DNA from 2 places in the Pseudomonas sp. PP3 genome. Region 1 is predicted to be linked to the other one. Evidence: predicted binding sites of a transcription regulator. Region 1 holds the regulator's gene; the other holds the start of a gene.
The links. The regulator sigma-54, encoded in region 1, starts transcription at its own class of promoters, with help from an activator protein. The targets are predictions, from matches to a motif close to ANTGGCATNNANNTTGCTNT.

Region 2: KHO07_RS04265 (pilin) is a predicted target of sigma-54. The motif match lies at 1,554-1,573, and genes of this name have one in related genera.

Annotation. Positions count from the first base shown of each region.
Region 1 covers NZ_HG995459.1:5,414,944-5,419,154, forward strand. The annotation lists gene lptC (LPS export ABC transporter periplasmic protein LptC) at 1-164, shown strand, start outside; gene lptA (lipopolysaccharide transport periplasmic protein LptA) at 151-699, shown strand; gene lptB (LPS export ABC transporter ATP-binding protein) at 699-1,424, shown strand; gene KHO07_RS24680 (RNA polymerase factor sigma-54) at 1,607-3,100, shown strand; gene raiA (ribosome-associated translation inhibitor RaiA) at 3,175-3,483, shown strand; gene ptsN (PTS IIA-like nitrogen regulatory protein PtsN) at 3,496-3,960, shown strand; gene rapZ (RNase adapter RapZ) at 3,963-4,211, shown strand, end outside.
Region 2 covers NZ_HG995459.1:919,872-924,082, forward strand. The annotation lists gene pilB (type IV-A pilus assembly ATPase PilB) at 1-1,394, opposite strand, end outside; gene KHO07_RS04265 (pilin) at 1,620-2,039, shown strand; partial or broken gene KHO07_RS04270 (DUF3274 domain-containing protein) at 2,694-4,211, shown strand, end outside.

The DNA of each region.
Region 1 (4,211 bases):
CTCGTATGACGGTGTTCCCGCAGCAGCAATATGCGCAGACCGAGCAACCCGTTAGAATCGACGGCGCTGGCGGTGTATCGACTGGCAAGGGAATGAAAGCGTATTTGAAAGAAAGCAGGATACACCTGCTATCGAACGTAAGAGGACAGTATGAGGCTCGTTAAAACCCTCCCTATTTTGCTCGGTCTGGGCGCAGCACTGGGAAGCGTGAGCGCCTGGGCTCTGCCGACCGATCAGCAGCAGCCTATCCGCATTCAGGCCGACGATGCCCAACTGGACGACAAGAATGGCGTTGCCACCTACACGGGCGATGTGATCATTACCCAAGGGTCGATGAAAGTGACCGGCAATAAAGTCACCATGACCCGTGCGCCGAATGGCGACATCGACGTTGTGACTTCGGTGGGCAACCTGGCCTACTTCGAGCAACTGCAAACGGCGGGCGACACCAAGCCGGTGCAGGGCTACGGCGTCACCATCCAGTACCACGCCACGCAAGACCGCGTCGTGCTGATCGACCGCGCCAAGGTCATCGACAAGGACGGCAACGTGACCCAGGGCGAGAAAATCGTCTATGACACCAACAAGAAGCTCGCCAGCGCCGGCCGCGCAACAGGCACCAACGTGACCGAGTCGCGTCCGCGCATTGACATGGTGATCCAGCCGAAAAAGAAAACCGACGAGCAAAAGGCCCAGTAATGGCAACTCTGAAAGCTCAGCATCTGGCCAAGAGCTACAAGAGCCGCCAGGTCGTGCGTGACGTCAGCCTGTCTATCGACAGCGGTCAGATCGTCGGCCTGCTCGGCCCCAACGGCGCCGGCAAGACCACCTGCTTCTACATGATCGTCGGCCTGGTGCAGGCCGATCAGGGCCGCGTACTGATCGACGACCTGGACGTCAGCCACCAGCCAATGCACGGTCGTGCGAAGGCTGGCATCGGCTATCTTCCGCAAGAAGCATCGATCTTCCGCAAACTCTCGGTAGCCGACAACATCATGGCGATCCTCGAGACCCGCAAGGAACTCGACAAGGCCGGCCGTCGCAAGGAACTGGAAAGCCTGCTGCAGGAATTCCACATCAGCCACATCCGCGACAACCTCGGCATGAGCCTGTCTGGTGGTGAGCGCCGCCGCGTGGAAATCGCCCGGGCACTGGCCACCAACCCGAAATTCATCCTCCTCGACGAACCTTTCGCCGGTGTGGACCCGATTTCGGTGGGCGACATCAAACAGATCATCCATCACCTCAAGGCCAAAGGCATTGGCGTACTGATCACTGACCACAACGTCCGTGAAACCCTGGATATCTGTGAGACCGCCTACATCGTCAACGATGGCCAGCTGATCGCTGAAGGCGACGCCGAGACCATCCTGGCTAACGATCTGGTCAAGGAAGTGTATCTGGGCCACGAGTTCCGCCTGTAAGCGCTGAAGTCGTGATGGCGGCACAGTTCGCGACAAACAGTAAAAATCAACAGGTTTTTATTGTTACAGCGCTCTAGGCAAACACTTCAGTTTCAGGCATATAATTTGCTTATGTTTGGCGCTTCGGCGCCCTGTAGTGGATGGCGCATGTGCGCCGGCGAATAAGGTGTTAAGCCCCTGCCATGAAACCATCGCTAGTCTTGAGAATGGGCCAGCAGCTGACGATGACACCGCAGCTGCAACAGGCCATCCGCCTGCTCCAATTGTCGACCCTGGACCTGCAACAGGAAATCCAGGAGGCCCTGGAGTCCAATCCGATGCTCGAACGCCAGGAAGAAGGCGAGGATTTCGACAATTCCGACCCCCTGGCCGACAACGCCGAACAAAAACCCAACGTAGAGATCCAGGAACCCTCTTACCAGGAAAGCGCCCCGACGGTAGATAACCTCGAGGAAGGCGACTGGAACGAGCGTATCCCCAATGAGCTGCCGGTCGATACCGCGTGGGAAGACGTCTACCAGACCAGCGCCAGCAGCCTGCCGAGCAACGATGACGACGAGTGGGATTTCACCACCCGCACCTCGGCCGGCGAGAGCCTGCAGAGCCATCTGCTGTGGCAACTGAACCTGGCACCGATGTCCGACACCGATCGCCTGATTGCCGTGACCCTGATCGATTGCATTAACAATCAGGGCTATCTGGACGAGACACTCGAGGAAATCCTTGAAGCGTTCGATCCGGAACTGGACATCGAACTGGACGAAATCGAAGCCGTCCTGCACCGCATCCAGCAATTCGAACCGGCCGGCATCGGCGCCCGCAACCTCGGCGAATGCCTGTTGCTGCAACTGCGCCAGCTGCCTGCCAAGACACCGTGGCTGGCTGAAGCCAAGCGTCTGGTCACTGACTACATCGACCTGCTCGGCAGCCGTGATTACAGCCAGCTGATGCGTCGCATGAAGCTCAAGGAAGACGAACTGCGCCAGGTCATCGAACTGGTTCAGAGCCTCAACCCGCGCCCGGGCTCGCAAATCGAGTCCTCCGAAGCCGAGTACGTCGTTCCCGACGTCATCGTGCGCAAGGACAACGAACGCTGGCTGGTGGAGCTCAATCAGGAATCGGTGCCACGGCTGCGGGTCAACGCCCAGTACGCCGGCTTTGTACGCCGGGCCGACACCAGCGCCGACAACACCTTCATGCGCAATCAGTTGCAGGAAGCCCGCTGGTTCATCAAGAGCCTGCAGAGCCGCAACGAAACCCTGATGAAAGTAGCCACCCAGATCGTCGAGCATCAGCGCGGCTTCCTGGAATACGGCGACGAAGCCATGAAACCCCTGGTCCTGCATGACATTGCTGAAGCAGTCGGCATGCACGAGTCGACCATCTCCCGGGTGACCACACAAAAGTTCATGCATACCCCTCGGGGAATTTATGAGCTGAAATACTTTTTCTCCAGCCACGTCAGCACCTCCGAAGGCGGCGAATGCTCGTCTACGGCGATCCGCGCGATCATCAAAAAACTGGTTGCCGCTGAAAATCAGAAAAAGCCGTTGAGTGACAGCAAGATCGCTGGTTTACTGGAGGCACAAGGCATTCAGGTGGCTCGCCGCACCGTCGCCAAGTACCGCGAATCCCTCGGGATCGCGCCTTCGAGCGAACGCAAGCGGTTGATGTAGAGCCACGCCACAGCGTTCCAGTGGCAGATCATCTGATCTGCCGCTTTATGCACTGGCAACGAAGGAGAAGCTGTATGCAAGTCAACATCAGTGGACACCAACTGGAAGTGACCGAACCTCTTCGCACCTACATCGGCGAAAAACTCGAACGATTAGAGAGGCATTTCGACAAGATCACCAACGTGCAGGTCACGATGACGGTCGAAAAGCTCAAACAGAAAATCGAAGCCACGCTGCATATTCCCGGCAATGAAGTGGTCGCCAACGCGGAACATACCGACATGTACGCAGCGATCGACGCCTTGACCGACAAGCTGGATAAACAACTCAAAAAGCATAAGGAAAAGACCCAGAGCCTCCTCCAGGGCGCGACCGGTCGTTAACACTCCCTACCCATGATCCGACTTGAAAGCATCCTGACCCCCGGCCGTTCCCTGGTGAACGTGCCGGGCGGCAGTAAAAAGAAAGCCCTCGAGCAAATTGCCAACCTCATCCATCGCGAAGTGCCGGATCTGGCCATGCAGGATGTCTTCGAGAGCCTGGTCGCCCGTGAAAAACTCGGTTCAACCGGTTTTGGCAACGGTATCGCCATCCCCCACTGCCGCCTCAAGGGCTGTACTTCACCCATCAGTGCCTTGATGCACCTTGACGCCCCTATCGATTTCGATGCCATCGACGGCGCACCGGTTGACCTGCTGTTCGTTCTGCTGGTCCCGGAAGCCGCTACCGATGCGCACCTGGAACTGCTTCGTCAGATCGCCAGCATGCTCGACCGCAAGGAAGTGCGTGAAAAACTGCGCAGCGCGCCGAGCAATGAAGCCTTGTATCAGGTTGTCCTGGACGAGCAAAACGGGCATTAATCATGCGCTTGATCATCGTCAGCGGTCGCTCCGGCTCAGGTAAAAGTACCGCCCTCGATGTACTCGAGGACAACGGCTATTACTGCATCGACAACCTGCCTGCCGGGTTGCTGCCAGAGCTGGCCGAGCGCGCACTGATCCACACCGAACTGGCACAACCGCTGGTTGCCGTGTCCATCGATGCGCGCAACTTGCCGAGTCACCTGTCGCGGTTTCCGGAGCTGCTCGAAGAAGTCCGCAGCCGGCACATC
Region 2 (4,211 bases), 1.9 Mb from region 1:
GGCACGCGGCAATGGCTGCACAGTTTGCGCGCCAGGCGCTGGGCGATGATCAGGCTGACGGAGGTGGCGATATTGAAGCCCTGGATGCCCATGTTGTGCAGGCGGGTCAGGGTTTGCGCGGCGCTGTTGGTGTGCAGGGTCGACAGTACCAGGTGCCCGGTCTGGGCAGCCTTGATGGCGATTTCGGCGGTTTCGAGATCGCGGATTTCGCCGACCATGATCACGTCCGGATCCTGACGCAGGAACGAGCGCAGCGCCTGGGCGAAATCCATGCCCTGCTTGGGATTGACGTTGACCTGGTTGATGCCTTCCATGTTGATTTCGACCGGGTCTTCGGCGGTCGAAATGTTGATGTCCACGGTATTGAGAATGTTCAGCCCGGTGTAGAGCGACACGGTTTTGCCCGAGCCGGTGGGGCCGGTCACCAGAATCATGCCTTGCGGCTGTTTCAGGGCCGCCATGTACAGGTCTTTCTGGTCGGGCTCGTACCCAAGGGCGTCGATGCCCATTTGCGCGCTGGCGGGGTCGAGAATCCGGATCACCACTTTCTCGCCCCACAAAGTGGGCAAGGTATTGACCCGAAAGTCGATGGACTTGCTTTTTGACAGGCGCATCTTGATCCGGCCGTCCTGGGGCCTGCGACGTTCGGAGATGTCGAGGCTGGCCATGACTTTCAGGCGTGCGGCGATGCGGTTGGCCAGCTGGATCGGCGGCCTGGCGACTTCATGCAACACACCATCGGTACGCATGCGCACGCGGTAGTGCTTTTCGTAGGGTTCGAAATGCAGGTCGGAAGAACCGCTCCTGATCGCGTCGAGCAGCATTTTATGGACGAAACGCACCACCGGGGCGTCATCGGCCTCCTGACCGCCGATAGCGTCCTGGCTTTTGTCATGGGTGGCCTCGATGTCCAGGCCATCGAGGTCGACGTCGGCGGTTTCTTCCAGGCCAGTGCCAGGGTTGTCGAAGAATTTCTCGATGGCATCGCTGAGCTTGTCGTCTTCGACCAGGATCGCTTCGGTGGTGAGCCCGGTGCTGAACTGGATGTCGTTGATGGCCTGATGGTTGGTCGGGTCGGAAACCCCAACGAACAACTTGTTGCCACGGCGCCAGAGGGGCAGGGCGTGATGCTGGCGCACGAGCTTCTCGCTGACCAGCCCCTTGGGCTGCATGTCCTTGTCCAACGCATGCAGGTCCAGCAGAGCCATGCCGAAGTGCTCCGAGGCGATCTCGGCGACCTGGCGGCTTTTCACCAGTTTGTTCTGCACCAGGTAACTGACCAGGGACATACGGTTGCGTTGGGCTTGCTGGTACGCCTGTTGCGCGCTTTTGTCAGTAAGCAGCTCGGCCAGGATCAACTGCTTGGCCAGACCGCTGAGGGCGATGTCATTCATTGGGATACCGGACGCAGACAGTTCATGAGTTATAGCCTAGTCAAGCGACTGAACCAAACCAGCGGCTCCGAGGTGACAAAAAGTGTCAGATAGTGCGGATCCTGGGAGTAGGAAAGTTCTTTAGGCCCGGCGAGTACCCCGCCAACACGGCGTACCGGGCTTGGCATGGGCTGTGCTGCGACAGGTTCAGATCATGAGATTTCGACTCATGCACGGAGGCTGTCTATGAAGACTCAAAAAGGTTTTACCCTGATCGAGCTGCTGATCGTGGTGGCGATCATCGGCATTCTCGCGACGTTTGCGATACCGGCGTACTCCAAGTACCAGGCGCGGGCCAAGGTCACGGCGGGGCTGGCGGAGATTTCGGCGTTGAAGGTGCCATTTGAAGACTTGATGAACCAGGGAACCGACCCGGACCTGACAAAAGTGGGTGGTACGGCAACGACGTCGAACTGCACCACCACCGCCTCGGGCAAGGCGGCTGACGGGACGGGTGAAATCGCCTGTACGATTCTGAATGCACCAGGGCCGGTGCTGAATCAAACCATCACTCTGAAACGCGCCCTGACCGGTTGGACTTGCTCCACGACGGTCGATCAGGAGTTCGCGCCGAAGGGGTGTGCCGGTGTGGCACCCAAAGTCTGACCTTGGCTGATCGCCTGAAACCCCGCCTTGTGCGTGATGCTGTTCAGTTAAGGACGAACATTGTATCTGTGGCGAGGGAGCTTGCTCCCGCTGGACTGCGTAGCGGTCCCATTTTCGGGGCCGCTTCGCGCCCCAGCGGGAGCAAGCTCCCTCGCCACAGGTTACTGATTGCTCGCTCTATCTCTTAACTGAACAGCATTGCGCCTCGTGCGGTTTTTTTTACCCTCTCCATGCTCATGCATGGCCTCTATCCACCCCTGCCGGGCATCGCTACATCCAGGCAAAATACGGTGTACCTCAAGCAACACTCATTGAGTACGTAAGACGGTTCCTAGGACTGTTCTGATTTACATTTTGAACATTAAATCTGTTTTCAGACGCCTCTCCAGCATCCACGCATCCTTGCGCCTCTCCTTCGCTAAAAAACCATACAGAGCCACCATATCGCCACGGTTGTGCCGGTGAATTTGCGCCCGCTAACGTCCAGCCATCACGGCTCGGTCAGCGATCATCACCTCGGACATAACAAATCGATCTGGAGGGTGGCAGCACTGTGCAAGGAGAGAAATATTCAAGCGGACTGATGGAGAGAGAAAGGATGCATCTGACGCAAATGGCCGCGGTGCGAAGCGAAGACCCGAAAGGTGGCAACCAATGAGCCACGAAGACATGTACTGCGTGGCGCAACTCACGACCCGGTTGATGCCCAATTGCAACACCGTGCGCAAAATGGAAGTACCCGCTGACCTGCCGGGGGTGGTGATTTTCCTGCACGGCGTGAATGACCCTGGGGCGTCCTACGAATCAGTGGAAACCGGATTGTGTCAGGGGGTGAACGAACGGCTGGATCGACCGGATCTGAAGGCGGGGCGGTATGGGGCGGCTTACAGTGCGGCTAAAGAAGTGCCGCTTGAAACGTTGAGCAATGATCAGAGTGCCGTTCTCGATGATCCTGACACTTATCTTTATCGCCGAGATACTAACGCCCCAAAAACCCGTAGCCTGATGATCCCGTTCTACTGGGGCTATCGGGCCGCGCCGGAACACGTCAAGCGTGATGACGCCGGTGATCCGTTCCGGATGCGCAACCAGTTTCAGGATATCCACGGCAATCGCCTGGATCGCCACTTTGCCAAGGCTGGCGGATTTTTCGTCAACGCCACCAATAACCTGCAAGAGATGTACGGCGAGGGCTTCAAGGCCAACGTGAAAACCGGCGCCGTGGAGCGTTTGAGCCCGAACAATTTCCTGCTGTTCGCCAATGCACCGCTGCGGCATTACTTTGTGTTCGCCGCGCACCGGCTGGCGATGCTGGTCCGTGAGATTCGCCGGGTATCACCCGATGAAACCATCAGCATCATGGGGCATAGCCAGGGCACCTTGATCGCCCTGTTGGCGCAGGCCCTGTTGATGGACAAGGACCAGCGTTGCGCCGATACCCTGATTCTCGTGGACTCGCCTTACAGCGTGCTGCCCAAGGTCACCCCCAAGGACCATGACACCCTCGCCACACTGATCGGTATTGTCAGCGCGGTCACGCAAACGCCCCATGCGCAGCCTCCACTATCCGCGCTCCGGGATATCAAGACCTATGGCGGTCGCAGCGGCCCGCGCTGGTCACCTACACAAGGCTCGCGGCCCGATAAAATCGGCAACCACACGGTGTTTCCCGAGCGCGACAATCGCGGCAAGGTGTATGTGTATTTTTGCCCCGACGACACCACCGTGGCGCTGGATGATGTGCAAGGCATCGGCACCTACGGCGTGCCCGATGCCACGCCCGACGGGCGACCGGCGATGATTGCGCTGCAATCGATGGGCTTTTATCAACGGCTGTGGACCAAACGCCAGCGTGACGGCGAGCCGGTGCTGGTGGGCAAGTCGCCGCAACCCGAGTTCATCCGCGCGCCGGGCGAGCACCGTTACCCGGGCGCGTCCATGCTCATCGGCGTGGCTTCGCAAGCGCCGATCGCCAAGGGGCAGGAACGCCTGATCAATGCCGAGGCCCTGACCCCGCCCCATGCGCCGCAGATGTTTGGCGGCGAAGCCATCCAGGGCAGCCCGACCACTGCCGGCCTGGACAAACCCGATGAAGTTGCCAAAAGCATCGCCCTGGGCAAAGACGCCGCGACCTTTTTGTGGATCAGGATGCCCGTCGAATATGACGCGCCC